Regions from separate parts of the Ruegeria sp. CDSC002 genome, predicted to be linked through region 4. Evidence: riboswitches for the same ligand, from Rfam matches in the RefSeq annotation. Region 4 holds a riboswitch; each other region holds the start of a gene.
What was found. Region 4 has a riboswitch for cobalamin ahead of AC2FJE_RS23060 (metal ABC transporter ATP-binding protein). Riboswitches for the same ligand answer to the same signal wherever they lie in the genome.
Positions count from the first base shown of each region.

Region 1: another riboswitch for cobalamin. It lies ahead of AC2FJE_RS11590 (DUF1636 family protein); the one in region 4 lies ahead of AC2FJE_RS23060 (metal ABC transporter ATP-binding protein).
Region 2: another riboswitch for cobalamin. It lies ahead of AC2FJE_RS13585 (DUF1636 family protein); the one in region 4 lies ahead of AC2FJE_RS23060 (metal ABC transporter ATP-binding protein).
Region 3: another riboswitch for cobalamin. It lies ahead of AC2FJE_RS18165 (hypothetical protein); the one in region 4 lies ahead of AC2FJE_RS23060 (metal ABC transporter ATP-binding protein).

Region 1 covers NZ_JBXWOM010000005.1:271,232-276,708, forward strand. Annotated here, with positions in the region: gene AC2FJE_RS11585 (bifunctional enoyl-CoA hydratase/phosphate acetyltransferase) at 1-1,103, opposite strand, end outside; cobalamin riboswitch at 1,252-1,457, shown strand; gene AC2FJE_RS11590 (DUF1636 family protein) at 1,559-1,915, shown strand; gene AC2FJE_RS11595 (ABC transporter ATP-binding protein) at 1,912-2,697, shown strand; gene AC2FJE_RS11600 (ABC transporter substrate-binding protein) at 2,708-3,658, shown strand; gene AC2FJE_RS11605 (FecCD family ABC transporter permease) at 3,660-4,673, shown strand; partial or broken gene AC2FJE_RS11610 (4Fe-4S binding protein) at 4,823-5,077, shown strand; gene AC2FJE_RS11615 (4Fe-4S dicluster domain-containing protein) at 5,138-5,338, shown strand; gene AC2FJE_RS11620 (chaperone NapD) at 5,335-5,477, shown strand, end outside.
Region 2 covers NZ_JBXWOM010000006.1:292,622-298,098, reverse strand. Annotated here, with positions in the region: gene cobN (cobaltochelatase subunit CobN) at 1-2,187, opposite strand, end outside; gene cobW (cobalamin biosynthesis protein CobW) at 2,191-3,246, opposite strand; gene AC2FJE_RS13585 (DUF1636 family protein) at 3,243-3,632, opposite strand; cobalamin riboswitch at 3,717-3,926, opposite strand; tRNA gene AC2FJE_RS13580 (tRNA-Cys) at 4,213-4,286, opposite strand; gene AC2FJE_RS13575 (protein-L-isoaspartate O-methyltransferase family protein) at 4,514-5,167, shown strand; gene AC2FJE_RS13570 (TolC family outer membrane protein) at 5,263-5,477, shown strand, end outside.
Region 3 covers NZ_JBXWOM010000010.1:143,642-149,118, reverse strand. Annotated here, with positions in the region: gene rsgA (ribosome small subunit-dependent GTPase A) at 1-893, shown strand, start outside; gene AC2FJE_RS18170 (alpha/beta hydrolase family protein) at 902-1,759, opposite strand; cobalamin riboswitch at 1,904-2,123, shown strand; gene AC2FJE_RS18165 (hypothetical protein) at 2,208-2,615, shown strand; gene AC2FJE_RS18160 (protein-tyrosine phosphatase family protein) at 2,623-3,120, opposite strand; gene AC2FJE_RS18155 (DNA polymerase III subunit gamma/tau) at 3,278-5,029, shown strand; gene AC2FJE_RS18150 (YbaB/EbfC family nucleoid-associated protein) at 5,187-5,477, shown strand, end outside.
Region 4 covers NZ_JBXWOM010000022.1:8,324-13,800, reverse strand. Annotated here, with positions in the region: gene AC2FJE_RS23065 (DUF998 domain-containing protein) at 1-107, opposite strand, end outside; cobalamin riboswitch at 650-860, shown strand; gene AC2FJE_RS23060 (metal ABC transporter ATP-binding protein) at 1,090-1,848, shown strand; gene AC2FJE_RS23055 (metal ABC transporter permease) at 1,841-2,743, shown strand; gene AC2FJE_RS23050 (metal ABC transporter solute-binding protein, Zn/Mn family) at 2,740-3,639, shown strand; gene AC2FJE_RS23045 (hypothetical protein) at 3,722-3,964, opposite strand; gene AC2FJE_RS23040 (LysR family transcriptional regulator) at 4,151-5,062, opposite strand; gene AC2FJE_RS23035 (TRAP transporter substrate-binding protein) at 5,233-5,477, shown strand, end outside.

The sequences.
Region 1 (5,477 bases), on a different contig from region 4:
AACAGCGCGGCATCGACAGACGACGGTAAATGCGGGTTGATGGTCTCAACCGCTGATAAGACGCCAACCTTGGGCATCTCGATGCCAATAGAATGCGCAAGATGGATGGCGTTCTGAACGATATCGGCCTTGGTTTCGAGATCCGGTGCGATATTCACCGCCGCATCTGTAACCATGATGGGTCGAGACATGCCTGGCACGTCCATCACGAACACATGCGACAGCCGCCGCCCGGTTCTCAGACCTTTTTCCCTGCGCAGAACGGCGCGTAACAACACATCCGTGTGCAAATGACCCTTCATCAGCATCCGGGCCTTACTTTCAACGACCAGCCCGACCGCGCGTTGGGCGGCCACTTCGTGGTCTCGCGCTTCAATGATTTCAACTCCGGACAAATCGGCCCCAAGCTGGGCAGCAGCAGCGGTGATTTTGTCCGGGTCGCCAACCAAAATCGGAGTAATGATGCCGCTTTCCAACGCGAGTAATGCCCCGCCTAGCGAATTCGGCTCTTCCGGGGCGACGATCGCTGTGGGCATCGGGTCCAAAGGACGTACCCTTTCCAACAAAGCGACGAAATGCCGGTGACGCTGAACGATCAGTCCCGGCACCTCGACCGAGTCGAAGGTCAAATGCCGCGACGGTGGCGTGACCTGTACGGTACCGCTCAGGATCAATGCGTTATCCCCGACCCGGCGCACTTCGGCGGAACAGGTCAGGTCGCCGTCTTCACGCTTTTCGGTAACAGCCACAAAGGCGGTCAGTTCTTCGCCCGCCATAACCGGAGCATGAAAACTCAGGTCCGCCCGACGTGTTTGCGTACCGGCCCCCGGTAAGATGTTTCCAATGACTGCAGCCACCAGACCCGCGGGCCACAAAGCGGGCGCGACAGCCTCGGGGTGTCCATCTCCATCTCCGTCATAGGCCGCCAGATTTAGCGGGTTGTGGTCACCCGAAGCCGAGGCAAACGCGTACAAGTCGTCCACGGTGCACAATCGGGTGACCTGCGCCTTGTCGCCCACCTTCAGTTGAGAATAGGTTCTGTTTTCTTGAATTTTCATCTCGTCCGGCTTTGTTTTTGAAAGCGTGTTCGTTGTTTCAAACATTGGATGTGCGGCCCCCCGGAACCAGAACATATCCACCTTTGTTGCTACATTTCTGCAACGCAGCGTAGTCAGATCATTGGCAAATGACAAATGACCTCTGTGCGTGGGGCGGCGCGGATTATCGCTTGACCCAAATTCGGAACTCGGGCAAGCATCACCGCGATGGTTCCCTATGGTTCGCCACGGGATGAAAAGGGAATACGGTGAGGTTGCCAACAAGCGCCAAGTCCGTGACTGCCCCCGCAACTGTAAGCGGTGAGCGACGCCAAATACCCACTGACCCCAAATGGGTCGGGAAGGATGGCCAAGCCACGACCCGCAAGTCAGGAGACCTACCATCCGATGTTCAACCAACCCGGGGCGGGGCGTCCTGGAAGGAGGCTTTATGACACGTCTAAGACGTGATGACATGATTGGCACCTTCTGCCCGCGCTTGGCAACAGGCGGAGTGGGCCATGTCGATCAGTCCTGATCACTTCCTTCTGATTTGCGAGACCTGCGAGGGTTCTGACCGGGCGGATTCATTGCGCGCTGCGCTTGCAAGCAAGCTTCCATCCAGTTTTGACATCCAAAGCGTTTCCTGCATGGCCGGTTGCGGTCGTCCCACAACCGTCGGGTTTCAGGCATTCGACAAAGCGCAGTACCTTTTCGGTGACATCCAATCGGCTGAGGACGTGGATGCTTTGGCCGAATTTGCACATCAATACCATCGCATCGCGGATGGGTGGACCAGCGCAACGCAGCGCCCGCCTGCCCTTCTTGAAAAGACTCTGGCGCGCCTGCCGCGGCTAAAAGTGGAGACAAGCGCATGACCTGCGGAGCTTTCCTTGAGGCGCGCGGGCTGGAGTATTACGCCCTGAACGGCGACGTACTGCTGCAAAACATCAATTTCGAACTGAATGAAGGGGCCACTCTGGCAATTGCCGGCCCAAACGGTGCGGGTAAGACAACGCTGCTGAATCTTTTGTGCGGCGGTGAAGAGATTGTGCTGGGGGACGTTTTGGTAAAGGGGCGCAGCCTTCGGCAGCTTTCGGCGATGGACCGCGCCCGAATGATCGCCGTGGTCAGTCAGCAGGAATCGCCGGACGGGCGTTTGTTTCTGCGCGATTACGTGGCCCTTGGGCAAATCCCCATCCGCGCTGATCGATCTGCGGCTGAGCACGCCTTGGAATTGGACCGCATCTTGAAGCTGACCGGACTCGTCGCCCTCGCCGACAAGCGGATGGCCGTGTTATCCGGCGGGGAACGCCAGCGCGCTCATATCGCAAGGGCGCTGGCGCAAAACCCGTCGCTTTTGTTCCTGGATGAGCCGACGAACCATCTGGACCCGGACGCCAAGGGACGGATGCTGTCGCTGGTAGCCGAGCTGGGCATTACGGTGGTCATGATCGTCCATGATCTGGTCATGATCCCGGAATTCGCGACCCATGTCGCGTTGATGAAATCCACGCGCCTGACCGGTTTCGGCCCCGTGCACGAAGTGCTGACACCCGAAAGGGTCCGTGAAACGTTTGGCGTCGATTTTCTTAGCTTTCAGCACGAAGGCCGCATGATCCCGGCACTGGATATCCGAAGAACCACTACCTCAAACTAGGAAAAATAACATGAACAAAACTCTCTGGTGCGCTGCACTGATCACTGGCATTGCAAGTGCCACAACAGCGCGCGAGATCACCGTCGACAATTGCGGCGAGCCGCTGGTGTTTGAAACTCAACCCGAGCGGCTGGTCGTACACGACATGAACATGACCGACATGGCCTTTGCGCTGGGTTTGCAGGACAAGGTCGTTGGCCTGACGGGCATCACTGGCTGGTACAAAACCAGCCCCGAGTTTGACACACTGCGCGGCGACATCCCGGAACTTGCGCCTAAGTACCCGACAGTTGAAAATCTGGTCGCTGTCGAACCCGACCTTTTCTTTGCGGGCTGGTACTATGGGATGAAGCCGGGCGGTGACGTGACCCCCGACACGCTTGCGCCGTTTGGCATCAAAACGATGATCCTGACGGAAAGCTGCGTACACCTGGATAAGGATCGCCCAGAAGCCAGCATGGATTTGCTGTTCACCGACGTCCTTCGCTTGGGCAAAGTAATGCACGTTGAAGACAAGGCAGAAGAGCTGGTTTCCGGCTGGAAGGAGGAACTGTCCGCGATTCAAACACAGACGGCCGACCTGCCGAAGCCCCGCGTTTTCCTGCTGGACGGCCCCGCCGATGCCCCGTTTACGGCTGGTAAGTTTGCCATTCCCGACGCGATGATTGCTGCCGCTGGCGGCGAGAACGTCACCCATGACATGGACACCAGCTGGGGACGTTCCTCGTGGGAGGCTGTTGCCGCTTCGAACCCGGAATTCCTGGTTTTACTTGATTATCAAACTGGAAATGGCGCCGCAGATACCTTCAAGTTCCTGCAGGACCATCCCGTGATGTCTCAGACGGACGCGGTCAAGAACGAACGCTGGATTGGTCTGCGCTACGAGGAACTGACACCCGGACCGGCAAATATCGAAGCAATTTCGAAAATGGCCAAAGCCATGCACCCGGGCCTGAACTGATATGGGCCGACTTGGCCTTACACTCTTGCTGGGGGCGGCTGTATTGGCCGCCCTTTTGCTAACCTCGACGGTCTACGGGACCACATCCATTCCGGCCTCTGACGCACTGGCCGGTGTCTTGTTGGGCACGGGAATAGTGGAAGGGGAAATGTCTCCGCTCCACCGCATCGTGTTTGACCTGCGCTTACCACGCGCGCTGTTTGCCGCCGTGATCGGTGCTGGGCTGGGCATCGTCGGCGTTGTCCTGCAAACCACCACACGCAACGATCTGGCGGACCCGTTTCTGTTCGGCCTGTCCTCTGGCGCTGCGGCGGGAGCTGTCTTTGTCATTACAGTAACCGGAGATGTGCTGGGCTTTTGGACCCTGCCACTGGCCGCGTTTTTCGGAGGGCTTGTCGCATCAGGTATTGTGCTGGCTTTGGTTCATGGGCTGCGCACAAGCGCGCCCGAAAAACTGATCCTCGCGGGGCTTGCGGTTTCGTTTTTGTTTTCAGCTATTACCAATTATCTGATTTTCGCGGGCGACAGCCGTGCGGCCCATTCGGTTATCTTCTGGATGCTTGGGGGTTTGGGTCTTGCCCGGTGGGAGACATTCCCGCTGGTCTGCGCAGGTTTAGCATTGATCCTCGCCTATGCAATGTACCGTAGCCGCTGGCTTGATGCACTGCTGACTGGTGATTTGACGGCCGCCACCCTGGGTGTGCCCGTTCAAGGCTTACGGTTCCGGATGTTCTTCGTGGCCGCTCTTGCGACTGCTGTGTTTGTGTCCGTCGCGGGTGTGATCGGTTTTGTCGGCTTGATGGTTCCCCACATCGCACGCGGTATCGCGGGGCCTTTGCACAGCCAGCTTGTGCCTACCGCCGCCATTGTCGGAGCAGCTTTGCTTACAGGCTCGGATATCCTGAGCCGTCTGTTGCTTGCCCCGCAAGAGCTGCCTGTTGGGATTGTCACGACATCGCTGGGATCGGTTTTTGTTTTTCTTCTACTAATCCGAACCGCGCGCCCTCGCAGATGATCTCAAAGGGTCGCTTCGGCAAAAAAATTAAAGTTTCCTAAATGACTAATATTTAACAGGCCAAATGACCTAAATCAAAAAAGGCCCCCACAGATCACGGTATGCGATACACTCGATTACAGGAATCGAGTGTAGCCAGGTCGCACGCAATGCAACAACTGACCAGCCGACGCGCGTTTCTAAGCGCAAAGATCAGACCAGAGGACGGCAATATCGCCAGACCTCCGGGCTCGGTTGAGCTGTGCTTTGTTGAAACATGCAGTAAATGTGGTGATTGCGCAGATACTTGCCCCGAAGATGCGATCGTCATCGGGACAGATGGATATCCCCGCTTCCAGCCCACTGACAATCCCTGCACCTTCTGCGGTGACTGCGCCCGTATTTGTCCAACCGAAGCGATATCGATTGACCGTTTGCCAGATTGGCCATGGCGCGCCGCGCTTACAGCGGACACCTGCCTATCTATGAACGGCATCAGTTGCCGCATCTGTCAGGACAATTGCGAACAAAGCGCGATCCGTTTCAAACTGATGACCGGCGGCCGCGCAGAGCCGGTGCTTGACCTTGATACATGCAACGGCTGCGGGATTTGCCCAAGTTTATGTCCCGCCGATGCCATTGCGCTGGAACGCCAACCTCAACCACAAATGGAAGCTACTCAATGAACATCTGCGGTTGTCTCGCCCATGTCGCACCTGATCACACGAGCGCAGCAGCGCGCGTGATGAAGGGCACGCCGGGTGTCGAAATTCACGCTGAAACGGAAGATGGCCGATTTGTTGTCGTCGTCGAAGACACTCCAAC
Region 2 (5,477 bases), on a different contig from region 4:
CCCGGTGGGCAGGACGTCTGACCGTCCGCGGTAGGGGGACCCGGACGGGCCTGCCTCGATCCGTTTGCCTGCTAGCGCGTCGATCAATGCCGTGCGTTCGGCATGGGTAGAAGGAGCCGTGTCAAAATTGGCAGTGGCTTCGGGCACACGTCCAAAGATATGCAGCCCGTCTCCGAACTGGCTTTCCTTGATGTCACAAACGAAACGATCGATTCGGGTGATCGCCTCGGCGATGCAGGTGGCCTGATCGAGACCGAGGTCGTTCTCCAGCCCGATGGCTTGCGCTTCGTCCCGAATATCTTCTTGCAGGCGATCGCGGCGCTTGGGGTCCAGCCCGTCGGCATTCGAAAACTCATCCAGCAGCGATTCCAGCCGAACCATCCGATCCGGGGTACCGCTTTCCTTCATTGGCGGTGGGATATGGCCGAGTGTGACCGCCCCGATCCGGCGCTTGGCCTGCGCGGCCTCGCCAGGGTCGTTGACGATGAAGGGGTAGATGACAGGTAGATCGCCGATCAGTACCTCGGGCCAGCATTCGTTGGACAGCGCCACAGATTTGCCTGGCAGCCATTCCAGCGTACCGTGCGCGCCGATATGGATCAGTGCATCCGCACCAAGATCTTTGCGCAGCCAAAGGTAGAAGGCCACGTAGCTGTGGCGCGGGGTACGCGACAGGTCATGATAATCGTCATCACGCAACTCGGGCGTGCCGCGTTCAGGTTGCAACGCGACCAGCGCCTTGCCGCGGCGCAGGGCGGTGAAGTGGAACGCGCCATCTGCAAAGGCCGGATCATCCTCGGGCTTGCCCCAGACGGTTTCGAGGCCTGCGCGCAGTTGTTCCGGCAAGTCTGCCAGCGCAGTAAGATATTCGCCAAGCGACCACGTAATCCGCGCGTCCAACAACGTATCAGAAATCGGCTGGGCAGGAGCGGTGTCATACCCTTCGCCCTGCAGGTCGGCCAGCATCGCCTCGGCCGAGGCCAAAGCATCGAGGCCCACCGCATGGGCCATCTGCCAGTCTTTGCCGGGATAGGTGGACAGCACCAAGGCGGGGACCTGATCCCCTTTGGGCTTGTCGTTCAGGTTCAACCAGCCGGTGACCCTGTCGACGATAGCCTCGATCCGTTCCGGTTCGGCCCGGTGGGCAAAACGGGAATACTCCAGATGCGGGTCACGCTTGCCCGGTTCCTTGAAAGAGGCGATGCCTGCCGAGATCCGACCGTCCACTTCGGGCAGGACGACATGCATCGCTAGATCAGCGGGCGAAAGACCGCGTTCCGCCTCGGCCCAAGCCTGGCGGCGTGAGGTGGCCAGAGCAACCTGAAACACCGGCACATTGGCGGCGTCCAGTGGAGAGGTGCCGGATGCGCCCTTGCCCGAGAAAGAGGTGGCATTAATGATCGCCGCCGGGTTCAGCGCCACGACATTTTCGCGCAGCCAATCGGCGGCAAGCGGGGCTTTCAGCGAGGGAGCGAACAGACCGACGGCCTCAAACCCGCGTGCGCGCAGGCTGCGGATCAAGGTTGCGACCGGGGCGGTGTCCGCCGAGGTAAGGTAAGCCCGGTAGAACGTTACCAAGATACGCTTTGCGTCGGTGGTGAACGCTTTATCCGCCGGGATGACGCCGCGATCCGGGCACCATGCACCGCATTCGGGCAGGGTCTTGGCCCCCATCACGGGTCCGGCATAGAGACCCGCCGCAAGCGCCATCTGGGCAAGAGCCGCTTGCGCCGCGACTTCACCGCCGGTGTCACAGAGATGCGCAAGCCGCCGCAGGGTCGAGACGGGCAGGGTGGAGTAGCCATCCAGCCGAGTATCCTCGCGCCCGTCGGCGGGTAGGACGGCCAGCGCGATGCCTTTAGCCTGTGCCAGCGCCAGAACTTGCTGCAAGCCATAGGACCAGTAAGGGACGCCGCCGATCAAACGGATCAGAATGCCCTTGGCGCCCTCGAGCGTTTGCTCGACATAAGTGTCGACAGACAGCGGGTGTTTCAACGCGGTCAGATTGGCCAATCGCATCGTCGGCATGCGACCTTCGGACCCGCCACCGCGATGCCATCCTGCCGCGAAAGCGCCAAGGTCGCTGTCCGAAAAGGACAGCACCACCAGATCCGCCGGGCTCTGACCCAGATCGGTCGGGGTTTCGGTCTCTTCTAACCCGTGGCTTTCGCGGAAGACGACGTGCATGGCTTACTCGGCGGCCTCGGTCACACCCACGAGGATATCGCGGATTGCGGCCTCATTGATGTCGTCATGCTCGGCAATGACCACCAGGCGCGAGCGGCGCTCTTCGCCGGGCTCCCACGGCCGGTCATACTGGTGACGTACGCGGGCACCAACGGCCTGCACCAGCAGACGCATCGGTTTGCCCTGAACGGCGGCATAGCCTTTGACGCGCAGAATGTTCAGATCATTGGCCAGACGTTCGATATTGGCGACCAGTTCCGCCGGGTCGGTCTGTTCGGGCAACTCGACGATGATGCTTTCGAAATCGTCGTGTTCGTGGTCGTGGTGGCCGTCGTGATGCGACGGGCGCGCGTCCATGTCATCCTCGGCGGCGGCTTCGAGGCCCAGCACGACACGCACGTCAACGGCGCCTTCGGCAACCTCAACCACGGGCAGCGGGCGCGGAGCCTCAGTCGCGATGACCTGTTTGGCTTTGGCAACGCCTTCCGGACCGGCCAGATCGGGTTTTGTCAGCAGGATGATGTCGGCGCACGAGATCTGGTCCTCAAACACCTCGGACAGAGGCGTTTCGTGGTCGATCGAGTCGTCAGCCAGGCGCTGGGCGTCCACGGCTTCGACATTTGGTGCGAAACGCCCAGCGGCGACGGCCTCGGCGTCCGCCAGAGCGATCACACCATCAACGGTGATTTTCGAGCGGATATCGGGCCAATCAAACGCCTTGAGCAGCGGTTTGGGCAGGGCAAGACCGGACGTTTCGATCAGGATGTGATCGGGGCGCGGCTCCAGCGCCATCAGCGCCTCAATGGTCGGGATGAAATCATCGGCTACGGTGCAGCAGATGCAGCCATTGGCAAGTTCCATGATGTTTTCCGCCGGGCAATCCGGAATGGCGCAGGATTTCAGGATATCGCCATCCACACCCACATCACCAAATTCGTTGACGATAACGGCCAGGCGCTTGCCCTGCGGATTCTGCATCAGGTGCTTTACCAGCGTGGTTTTGCCCGAGCCCAGAAAGCCGGTGATCACAGTGACGGGGAGTTTTTCAAGGTTGCTCATTTCAGGGCTCCAATCGGGGGAATGCGGGCCGCACAGTTTTTGCGGAAATGTTCGGGGCGTTCGCGCCATTTCACCAGACCGTCTTCAGCGGCCAGATACTTGGTGACGCCTTCAACGATGGTCTCGACATGGTCGGTCTCGTCGAGGTTTTCATAAACGAAGATCCATCGGGATGGGCCGCCACGCAAAACGATCGAGCATCCCTGATCACAGTTCGACAGACATTCCACCGGTTTCAGGTCGACGCCGTCCGGCAAGCCAGCCTGTTCAAGTGCTTTATGCAGCAAAGTGCCGGGTCGCTGGGCGTCATCTTCGATAGGTAACCCACGGCGACATGTCGTGCAGACCAGCAACTCGACTGGTGCGGTCTCGGTCACGTCTCTCATCCCCCTCATCCTTTATACGGGGGACGGGGTTTCATGCGGGCCACGCGTCTGCACATGGACCCGACACCGGAACACCCCGCCCGGTTTCAACTTCGGGTGCTGGCAGGTCTCCCGGCTTGCGGATGTCAGAGGCGGGCCTCTGTCGGATGTCCCGCCTTCCCGGCCTATTAGGCCAGTGGCTTTGGGCACCCTCTCCGGTCACGGTCGCGGGGGCGGCTGTGCTTGGCGGAATAACCGCTGGCACATTCCCTTTTCATCCATCCGGGGATGGACACCAACGCATGCGACATGCGGCACGAGCAGGGGGCTTGTCAAGCACGACTGGGGTTTGAAAACCCGCTACGTCAGAAAAGCGACTTGCCGAAGTCAGTCAGCGGCATCCGATGCGATCCGATCACGCAGCGAGGCGCAATTCAGCCCGGCCGTCGCAGATGATTCAGCACTTCTCAGTTTGGCAATCAAGTAGTGCGGTTGTGTAAATGGAATCGCTGGACCCGCAATCGCAACATGCATCTGATACTGAACTTTAGGCGTCCGAAATTGCGAAAGCAGCGCAGAAAGCTAAGTGCTTGGAAATAAATGGAGGCGAGTACCGGAATCGAACCGGTGTACACGGATTTGCAATCCGCTGCGTCACCACTCCGCCAACTCGCCTTTTCAAGTAAAATCAAATACTTGCCGTGGTGTGATCGGCGTTTTAGCAGCTTTCGACAGGAGCGTCCAGAGGGGGGAGCGCAAATTTCAGGGCCGGGTGCCAACTTAGTCTTTGGTTGCGACGTTGTATCTTGTGAAGATTGGAAAGTTTCCGTGTCTGGGCCGTTGCCGGTTTTTCAAGGATGTGGCAGAACTCAATCACCCAAGGGAGCAAGATGAGCGATCCAATGACAGATTTCGCAGCCCGCCGCCGGACGATGGTCGATACGCAGATACGTCCTTCTGATGTCACGAAGTTTCCCATCATAGACGCGATGCTGACCGTCAAGCGCGAGAATTTCGTGCCGGACGCGAAGCGCGAAGCGGCATATGTCGAGGGATTGATCGAACTGGGTGATGGGCGCTGTATGTTGGAGCCGCGGACCCTAGCTAAGATTCTGGACATATTGAACATTTCGAACGACGAGTCGGTTTTGGATATTGCTCCGGCCTTGGGGTATTCGACGGCAGTCGCCGCGCGCATGGCACAGCTGGTTGTTGCCGTGGAGGAAGATGAAAATCTGGCGGCCGAATCTCAGTCTATCCTGATGGAGGCGGAGGCTGACAATGCGATTGTCCATGTCGGCCCTCTTGAACAAGGTGCCCCCGAACATGGGCCCTATGACGTGATTATGATCCAGGGTGGTGTGGAACAGGTTCCGGATGCGTTGATCGCGCAGCTTAAGGACCATGGGCGAATTGCGTGCCTTTTTGTCCAAGGTGCACTGGGGATCGTCCGTATCGGCCATAAATCTGGGGATCGGGTGACTTGGCGGGACGCGTTTAATGCCAATGCACCGATTTTGCAGGCATTTTCCACGGACCGTGTATTTTCGCTATAGTTTTATGGCGGATTGTTCTGCCGCCTTGATTAGTTGAACACAAACGCGCAAACTGTCGGCAGAGCAGCGTAATTTTGATTTGAGAGGATTTCGTTATGAGTTCTATGGCGGGAGGAAAGCTGGTCAAGGCGCTGGCGCTGACTGCGGGGGTCGCACTTAGCTTTGTACCGGGACGGGCCGTTTGGGCCGACAATATTACTGACGCATTCATTGGCGCGTACAATACCAGCGGGTTGCTGGAACAGAACCGCGCATTGTTGCGTGCGGCGGACGAAGACGTGGCAATTGCATTGTCAGCGCTTCGACCGAT
Region 3 (5,477 bases), on a different contig from region 4:
CACCGCTGCTCACCCTAAACCAGCCGACGGGCGACTTTGCCGTCGGCGACTGGGTATTGGCGGATGATCAAAACCGGGTTCAACACCTGCTGGAGCGCCGCAGCCTTTTGAAACGCCGCGCCGCCGGAACTGGGGCCGAGGCCCAGTTGATCGCCGCCAATGTGGATGTGCTGTTCATCGTCAGTTCCTGCAATGCCGACTTCAATCTGGCCCGGCTGGAACGGTATTTGGCTTTGGCACATCAGGCCGGGTGCTATCCGGTCGTCATACTAACCAAGGCCGATACCTGTACCGATCCTAGTAATTTCTCCAAAGCAGCCGAGTCGCTGGCTCCGTTTTTGACCGTACTGGCAATCAATGCTTTGGATACCCTGGACGTGCAGCAAGTACTGTCCTGGTGCCCTGCTGGACAGACCGCTGCATTGGTTGGCTCATCCGGTGTCGGCAAGACAACATTGGTCAACGCCATGACTGGTCTGGATGAGGCAACGTCCGGTATTCGCGAGGACGACGCGCGCGGGCGGCACACGACAACTGCCCGCGCGTTGCATCCGATGCGGAACGGAGGCTGGCTGGTCGATACACCCGGCATGCGGGCTTTGCGGTTGCTGGATGCACAAGATGGCGTCGATGAGGTCTTTTCCGATATTCTGGAATTGGCCCAAACCTGCCGCTTTTCCGATTGTCAGCATCAGGCCGAGCCGGGATGCGCTGTGCAGGATGCGATTTCCATCGGATCCCTTGACACAGAGCGGCTAGAGCGTTGGCGAAAACTGCGGCGCGAGGATGAGAGGAACTCGGAAACCGTGGCGCAGTCTCGTGCGCGCGACAAGGCCTTTGGTAAGATGGTACGATCGGTGATGCAGGACAAGAAATCCAGCAAAAATCTGTAAATACCGACTCAGGCGATCAACCGGGGCCATATGTTTGCATTTCGGCGCGCAAATGCGCCGATGTGACCGACCTCGGCCAATCCAAAGTCTTTCGGCGACAACTGATGCCGGCGGGCTTTGGGACCGTAAAGATCGGCCAGGCGCCAAACCGCGTTCGGGGGCACCACCTGATCATCGTCCATTGTGAACAGATCGACGGGTGTTTCCGACGCAGCCCAACGGGCGTCTGGAAGGCTTTTGCCGATTTCCGGCACGTAGCTCAGCGCAGCGGTGCACCATTTGCGCCACTGCCAGTAGACACGTGCCGGAAGGTCCGAGCCGAACCCAAGTGCCTTGCCCGGCAGGTATCCCAATGCCTTAACCAGCAATGGCGGGTGGGCATACCAGAACATTGTCGCCAGTGCGCGATACGGCCAGGGGTGGTCGGATACCGTCACCAAACCTGAACAGACACAGATCATCCGGTCGATCTGCTCAATATCGGGCTGAATTGGCCCCAGCATTCCACCCACCGAATGGCCAATGCTCCACTGCTGGGCGGCGGGAAATCTGCGCCGCATTTCAGCGCGGGCAGCGGGCATGTCGATCAACGCCCAATCGGCCATCGTGGCCTGCGAATCGCGCAGGCGCCCGCGTAGAGAGTGGCCAAAATCGCGATAGTCATAGGTCAGACAGGCCATACCCTGTTCGTCCACCAACCACCGCGCAAAATGCTGGTAATAGTCGCGCGGTACGCCTGTAGCTGCATGGACTACAACCGCCACATCAGGTGCCGAGGCAGGCATATACAGCCGTGCCGACAGTTCGGCCTCTCCGGCAGAAAACGTGAAATCTTCGGTCAAAGCGACCGGAGTGTTGTCCAACATGGTGCCCTCGCAAGCATCTGAACTATTCGGTTCACATATGGCATATCGGCGCTTTTGCGCGACTAGAGTCAACAGATTTTCAAAGTGACCAAGCGTCCACTTGAACGATGGAAAACAGCCCGCTTGACTCAAGCCACCTACAACCGCTAGCGATGAGGTGATGGTTCTCGTCCTTATATTGGGGCGGGATGAAAAGGGAACTCGGTGCGGTCCAGCCCGGCAAAGCCGGAACGGACCAAGGCCGCGACTGCCCCCGCAACTGTAAGCGGTAAGCAATGCCGAAATACCACTGGCCGAAAGGCTGGGAAGGTCGGCAAAGCAATGACCCGCAAGTCAGGAGACCTGCCATCAAAGTAAAAACCGAAACTCGGGCGGGGTGTCCGGGCAGGTCTTCAGTACGCTGAGTTCCCTGTTCCACGTCCCCCGCTCACCGCGCGGAGGGCGCATTATGATCTGGAAGACAACGACCCACGAATTCACCGCCACCCTGTGCCAGAAAACGGGGAAAACCTGCCCCGCATTGGCCCAAATGGCTCGGGCATTGGCCGAGGCGATGGCAACAGCACAACCAATGACGACCAGCGAATTTGAGGTGGACGGCTCCAGCGAACTGACCCATTGCGATGAGGGTTGCACCGCACGGTTTCGCGCCAGCCCGGCCCGGATCAGGGTCTATTGCGGGGCAAACACAGGCGACTCAGCCGACACGTTGGACGAATACGCCGATATGATGTTCGGCCCTGACTTTTCCACTCTGCCTGCTGGTGTTTTGGCGGCCTTGCCTTGCGCCATGCTTCAGGCATCGGCCCTTGCACCGCGTCCATCGCATCAGGTTGTTCAACAAGCCACGGCCTGATCCTAGTTCACTGATCGCTCTGGGCCGGTTTCATGGCCCAAGCCATCTGCTCATCCGTTTCCACCGCGCATGGTCGGGCCAAGCGCAGCCGGTTTAGCGCGTGGTTTGGATCTTCGCCGCTTTCCACCATGAGCCTCAGCGCGACCATCCCCGACCGCCCACAACCGCCCCGGCAATGCACCAGCACGCGTCCACCGTCGGACAGAACCTGCCGGGCGGCTGCGCTGGCTTGGGGCCAAAGAGTTTCGATTGGCAGGGGCGGTGTGCCAAAATCCTCGACCGGAAGATGCACCCAGGTCACGGACCTGCTTTGAACGTCTCGACCAAAACCGCCTGCGCCGACCTGCCGCATCTCGGCCTCGGTGGTCATTGAAATCACCAGATCAGGGTTCCAGTCCTGTATCACCCTCAGATCGTCCACATACCCACCGCCGCCGCCCGGCAAGGGGGACAGCGCCAAGATGCCTGAGCCAACAGGCAGCGCGTAGATCGCAAATTTTGCCAAAGCTAATGCTCCTACTGCCACCGGCCCACCAAATTTTGACAGCTGGTTTATCCCGCTTACAGACGCTGTCCAAACCGAAATTCCACAAAGCCTGCTGTGGACGTGGGCGGCCCGGGTCTCTACGCTGCATTTCTGACACGAATCTGACAGAGCAGACATGACCGAAACGCCCAGCCCCGCCTATCAGGTTCTTGCCCGCAAGTACCGCCCCGAAACCTTTGCTGATCTGGTTGGACAGGACGCAATGGTACGCACGCTGAAAAACGCGTTCGAAGCGGATCGGATCGCGCAGGCCTTTATCATGACCGGTATTCGCGGCACCGGCAAAACTACCACTGCCCGGATTATCGCCAAAGGCATGAACTGCATCGGCCCCGATGGTGAAGGCAAGCCAACGACCGAACCTTGCGGCCAGTGCGAGCATTGTGTGGCCATCATGGAAGGACGCCATGTCGACGTGATGGAGATGGACGCCGCCAGCCGAACCGGCGTGAACGACATCCGCGAGATCATCGACAGTGTCCGCTACCGCGCCGCCAGCGCGCGCTACAAGATCTATATCATCGACGAAGTTCACATGCTGTCGACCAGCGCCTTCAATGCGCTGCTCAAAACGCTCGAGGAACCGCCCGAGCACGTAAAGTTCATCTTTGCGACGACCGAAATTCGCAAAGTTCCGGTGACTGTGCTGTCGCGCTGCCAGCGGTTTGACCTGCGCCGGATCGAACCCGAAGACATGATTGGCCTTCTCAACAAGATCGCAGCAGCGGAAAACGCACAGATCGCAGAAGACGCGCTTGCTTTAATCACACGCGCGGCCGAAGGCTCTGCCCGCGATGCGACCTCGCTGTTGGATCAGGCGATCTCACATGGTGCAGGGGAAACAAGCGCCGATCAGGTTCGGGCAATGTTGGGCCTTGCAGATCGCGGGCGCGTGTTGGATCTGATGGACATGATTTTGCGTGGCGATGCGGCTGGGGCATTGACTGAGTTGAGCGGCCAGTATGCCGAAGGGGCCGATCCGCTGGCTGTTCTGCGCGATCTGGCCGAGATCACCCATTGGGTTTCCGTGGTCAAAATCACGCCCGATGCCGCCGATGACCCCACCGTCTCACCGGATGAACGCGCACGGGGTCAACAGATGGCCGAGGCGCTGCAGATGCGAGTGTTGACGCGCATGTGGCAGATGTTGCTGAAAGCGCTGGAGGAGGTCTCTGCAGCACCCAACGCGATGATGGCCGCCGAAATGGCAATCATTCGTCTGACCCATGTGGCCGATTTGCCAAGCCCCGAAGAGCTTATCAAACGACTACAGGATGCACCTCCCCCCCCACCAAGCGGGGGACCTGGCGGTGGTGTGGCTGTGCCAACTCATGCACCTGCACAGGCGACGTCCTCTGCGCATCTCTCGGCGCAACGCGGGCCTGCAGGGGCGCCCACTGCAGCGCTTGCCCAGGACGTCCAGACCGCGCTGGCACACTATCCAACCTTCGAATACGTGGTCGAACTGATCCGCACGAACCGGGATGTAAAACTGTTGGTTGAGGTCGAAAACGGCGTGCGTCTCGTCTCGTATTCCCCGGGACGAATCGAGTTCACGCCGACGGACAAAGCGCCGACCGATCTGGCGCAAAGGCTTGGTTCGGCCTTGCAACGCTGGACCGGAAACCGATGGGCCGTCTCAATTGTGGCCGACGGGGACGCAGCAACAATCGCCGAGGTACGAGACGCGGCTGATCTGGCGTTGAAAGCGCAGGCCGAACAACACCCACTGGTTCAAGCCGTTCTGATGCAGTTTCCAAAAGCGCGCATCAAGCGGATCGAAACCCCGGAAGAACGCGCCGCCAAGGTCGAAACCGAAGCCCTGCCGGAGGTCGAAGACGAATGGGATCCGTTCGAGGAGGATTGATCCGAGCGACCAAAGCGGAAACACTCCCGCGCTGCCGGGCCCAACGGGAGGAAAGGTCTTGCCAAAGACCTTGACGACGGGCGGGAGAAGCTCTCCCCTTGTACCCTACCGGCAGCATCCGTATTTAGGCGGCAAACCGATTTGCAGGAGAAAAGAAATGCTCAAAGGACTCGGCGGTCTGGGCGATATGGCCAAGATGATGAAATCCGCACAGGATTTGCAGACCAAGATGACGGACATGCAGGAAGAGCTGAACAACCTGATGGTTGTAGGCGAATCCGGTGCAGGGCTGGTGAAGGCCACCGCCACAGCAAAAGGCGAGCTGAAGGGTCTGGACATCGATCCGTCGATTTTCAATGGCGACGATAAGGAAGTTGTCGAAGATCTGATTCTGGCCGCTATCAAGGACGCGCAAACCAAAGCGGCCGAGCGCTCTCAAGCAGAGATG
Region 4 (5,477 bases):
CGCAAAAGCTCTGCCCCTGTGTTGACGCGCACGCTTCTTAGAGCGATTGCCCTGACGAGTTGGCACCTTCCGTCAGGCAAGCCGATCAGAACACGTCGCTCATCCATGTCAATCACAGAGTGGGATCACAACTTCCAGAATCTGGCACCGGTAAATCAGTAGCCTCCGTTCAGGTGCATCTGATCGCTTCCGAAAGCAGACCTTTGCGCCATCGCGGCATTAGTCAGCTTTGTCCCGCTTATCGGAAGTTTGGCTACTGTTTTGCGAAAATCCGCTTCTTCCTCAAACCAAACACTTTAACTTAGTTCGACAACCGCGGTTGCACCTTGCCGCAACCGGCGTCAGACTATCCAAAACACCCCGCTCAGACGGCAATCGATCAAATAGATCAATCGCTTAACATCGGCACCCCGTCAGGCGAATAACCTGCAATGTCAAAGACCCAAATCATCCCACTGCAGACAAAAAAAGTCCGGGCAGAATAAATTCAGTCAAAAAGACCGTTGGCGTGGGTCTGAAGCTGCAAGAAGCGGGGCTCGTGTAGTATCCACCGTTGCCTCACGTCTACCGCGTCCTCCGTAGTCGACCGGTGACTGGAACGAATAGCCATCCCTCACAGGTTTGCGCTCTTGTCGAATCAAATCAATTCGTATTTTGTCCTCGCGATGGTTCCCGACTGTATTTTGCGGTCAGGGATAAAAGGGAATACGGTGCGGTTCTGTAAAAAGGCCAATTCCGTGACTGCCCCCGCAACTGTAGGCGGCGAGCGACCCGAGATCGTCCACTGGGCAATAGCCTGGGAAGGATCGGGATAGCTTTGACCCGCAAGTCAGGAGACCTGCCATCCGAAATTTATGAACCTGGGCGGGGTGTCCCAGAGGGAGATGACAATGTTTCAAGCGGTCCGTACCGTGCACGACCTTGCGCTCGCTTTGCCCCTGTCCAAACACAGGAGGCGTTGCCGTTGTCATTGCAAAAAGCTGACACCCAAAGGGGTAAGTGTCTGACAGAATTCAGCGTTCCGGTGCTGGTGGCGGGGGCTCTGGCGCTGTCGGCGCTCTTGTGGCTCGCGATTTACGCGGTGATTTGATGACGGCCGTTTTACAAATCCGCGATCTGACGTTGGGCTACCGCGACCTTACATTGTTTCACCGCCTCTCCATGGATATCGCGGCTGGAACGACCCTTGCCGTTCTTGGTGCGAACGGGTCGGGCAAGAGCACTTTTGTAAAGATGCTGCTGGGCTTGATGGATCCTCTTTCGGGCAATTTGACTTGGCCGCAGGGCCGTCCTGGTGACATCGGGTATCTGGCGCAGATGACAGAGTTCGACCGCCGATTTCCCATCCGTGTGAGGGATCTTGCTGCGATGGGTGCCTGGCGCGGGTTTGGTTATCGTACCGGGCTGGACGCCGCCGCGCGCAACCGGATGGCTGCAGCGCTAGATGAGGCCGGGGTACTGGATATCGCTGACCGGCCTCTGCATATGCTGTCGGGAGGGCAACTGCAGCGCGCGCTGTTTGCGCGGGTTATCATGCAGGACGCGCCGCTGATCCTGTTGGATGAACCGTTTGCCGCAGTCGACCAAAGTACTGAAGCGCATCTGCTGTCGATTATACGCCGATGGCGCGATGAGGGTCGCGCGGTGGTTTTGGTGGTGCACGATCTTTCCTCAGTGCTGGATTATTGCAGCCATGCGCTGCTTTTGGGCGGGCAAGAGGCGACCCATGGACCGGTAAATGACGTTCTGACGCCAGATCGGCTGGTTGCGCAAGGATACCTCTCGGAAAGTCAGGCGTCCTGGATGTTCCGTGGCACCCATTCAACAGCGGAGCACGCCAATGTATGACCTGATCGCAGAAATGTGGAGCTTTGCCTTCATGCGTCGCGCTTTTGTGGCAACCACGGTCTTGTCGGCCTCGGTCGCACCGGTAGGGGCGTTTCTTGTTCTGCGTCGTCTGTCGCTGGCTGGCGAGGCCATGGCCCACGCGATTACCCCAGGCATCGTCATCGGCTTTGTCACGGCGGGCCTTTCGGTCATGTCGCTGTTGGTCGGAGGGCTTATCGCGGGTGTTGGCGTCGCCATTTTGACCGCCTTTCTGGCACGCCGGACGATCCTGCGCAGCGATGCTAGTCTTGCCTCGCTGTATCTTATCGCATTGGCGGTGGGTATCTTTATCCTGTCTGCAGCGGGGTCCGCAGTTCCACTAAAAAGCTTCCTGTTCGGATCAATCCTAGGGATCGACGACGCGTCGATGGTCCTTGTCGGAGGGGTGGCGACAGTAACTTTGTTGGCATTTGCCGTTCTGCTTCGTCCGCTGATTGTCAGCACCTGTGACCCGGTTTTCTTCGAAACGCAGACGCGCCGACCGTGGTTGGTAGATCAGGGTTTTATGCTGCTGTTGGTTCTGAACCTTCTGGCTGCGTTCAAAACACTGGGAACGTTGATGGCCGTTGGCTTGATGATCCTTCCCGCAACTGCGGCGCGCTATTGGGCCAGTACGATCACCGGGCAACTGGTCCTGGGTTTTCTGTTTGCCTTGTCCAGCTGCTGGATCGGCCTGACCCTGTCCTACTTGTTCCCGGACACGCCGTCCGGCCCGGCGATCGTTTTGGTTGCCGGTGGGTTCTTTCTGTTCTCGGCCATTTTCGGTCCCCTTGGTTTTGGCAGACGGATGCGCAAACCGTCTGTTTCCAAAGACATCCCCATTGCCCAAATTCAACAAGAAGAGAGAGCACAATGACTCTTGTGAAGTCACTCTATGCCGGCATCGCCTCTGTGTCGTTTGCTTTGGCTGCATTGCCGACCGTTGCGGCAGAAGACAACGTCAAGATCGTCGCCAGCTTTTCGATCCTCGGCGACATGGTCGAAGAGGTCGTGGGCGATCTGGCCACAGTTACGACAATCGTGGGCCCGGATGCGGATGCGCATGTGTATCAGCCTTCGGTTGCAGATGCGAAGGCCGTTGCCCAGGCGGATATCATCTTTGTCAACGGTCTGGGCTTTGAGACATGGTCCGATACCCTGATCGCTGAATCGGGCACTGACGCAACCGTGCACGTTGCCACCGATGGTATCACGCCTGTCACAGTCGAGGGCAAAATCGACCCCCACGCTTGGAACTCGCTGTCGAACGGCATGATTTACGTGACCAATGTGGCCGACGTGATGACAGAGGCGATGCCCGAGCACGCCGAAGAAATCGCTGCCAATGCTGCGGCCTATATTGCGCAGCTTGAGGCGCTGGATGCAGAAACCAAGACGAAGCTGGCAGGCCTGCCTGCCAATCGCCGCACGGTTGTGACTGCACATGACGCATTTGGTTATCTGGCAGACGCCTACGGACTGACTTTCCTTGCGCCGGTTGGCATCGATACCGAGGCGGAGCCATCAGCCAAGGATCTTGCTGTTCTGATTGATCAACTGAAGGCGGATGGTGCTGCGGCGCTGTTTGTTGAAAACATCACAAGCCCTACTTTGATTCAGCAAATCTCGGATGAAACCGGTATCGTGATTGGTGGACGGCTTTTCTCAGACGCCTTGTCGGAACGCGGTAGTCCGGCCACCAGCTATCTCGCGATGTTCCAGCACAATCTGAACACTCTGTTGAACGCGCTTGGGAACGCAACCGCAAGCTAACTAGTCTTTAGGTACGGGGCGGCGCCTGAACCGCCACCCCCCGTACCGTGCATTGGAACAGCGGGTTCTTGGTAATCGTCCCCTAGTCCGGCTTCCATCCATCTTCGTATTCTCCCAAAGTTCGGGAAAGATCCAACAGCGAGGCGAACAGTCTTGCGTAAACGTCCCGTGACATCATGGTCTTGTTGTCATCCAACACTTGCAGAAGATCGACGACGCCCGAGGCAAAGGCATCATAGACCAACTGGTCCGCGGGCGTTGGGTCCAGGGTCCATATATCGTGCGTGTCGTAATACCCTACGGGTTGGGGATCGTCGTCTATCATTTGTCCGCCTCATTTTGGTGAGGCGCATGTAAGTGATAAGAAGGCGAGCACCAGTGATGTGGCAGGAAGTCACAAGTTTTTGGCAACGCCAAAAATGCGAATCCGATATCGCGTTTGGCCGTTGACAGGATGTGATGAACCACGTCTTCACCACAGTTGGCTCGTGTTGTGCCAGCCCGGCAGTTGTCAGGGTTTCGAATGTTCGCTCTGCAAAACTTCCAGAAACAGGTTTGTCACCCGTGTTGGTTCAGGTTGCTTTCTGGTCACTGCTGCAAACCGGGTTCGATATTGCGTTTCGCCCGGCAACACCATCCGCATCTTTTCCTGGTCCACAAAGTCCTGCGCAAGATGATCAGGCAAATAACCTATGTATCGCCCTGACAGGATTAGTATGGCCAGCGCCTGCTCGCTTTGAACTTTTGCTGACCGTTTGAAACCCAGTTGCTGACCGACGATCAGGTTCGGAGAGTTCACGCTGAGCCCAACATAGTTGTACCTGAGCAGGTCACTGGTCCTGAGTTCCTGGTCTGGTATTTCGAAAAGGGGGTGTTCCCGGCCGCAATACAGGAACATGTTCTCGCCATATAACGGAGCATAGTTAAGACTTGTCGAAGGGCGATGCAGCGCAATAATTCCGATGTCGAGCTGGCCACTGATGACCATGGTCTCGATCACGTTTGGCGGCTCAAGGGACAGTTCGATCTGGACCGAGGGGGCGGCTTCGTTGAACCGATGAATGGCGCGGGCAAGCCGGGAATCCGGGTTTGACGCACATTGATCAAATAGCGAAATGCGGATCGTTCCCCCCAACTGTTCCTTGATCTCGCTGACCTCGTTCCGAAATTGCGACACGGACACAAGCAGGTGATCTGCTGCTTGCAGCACTTTTGCGCCGTCTTCTGTCAGGGCGAAACCCGCAGGACCGCGCGTGCACAGTTTTAAGCCCAATCGCAGTTCCAAATCAGTAACATGCTTCGAAATGGTGGATTTGCCGATATTCAGCTCAACTTCGGCCGCAGACAGACCACCACTTTCCACAACCGTCTTGAAAACGCGCAGCAATCGGATGTCGCTGTCGCCGATGCGTGAGGCAACCATTTTCTACCCAATTCGTAAGGTTCGATATATATGAAACCTATCGCGCAAAGAATGGCAACATAGAAACACATTTCACGAGCTACTCTGAAAAAGCCGAGGTAGAATCGGACTGGCCATCTCTCCCCAGGTCAGCGCGCACCTCGAAACATGATAAAACTGGGAGGACATCTATGTCATTCATCAAAAAGCTTGGCACCATGACTGCTGCCGTTTCGGTCGCAGCCCTGATGGTTGCGGGCGCAGCCGACGCGAAAAACTTCAAGATTGCTGTTGGCGATAGTGCAGGCAGCGCACAAGAAGCCCTTGGCTTGGCTTTCGTTAAGGCACTCGAAGAAAAATCGGGTGGCGCACACACAGCTACACTGTTCCTGAACGGTCAGCTGGGTTCCGAGCAGGACACCGTCAACGAGGCCGC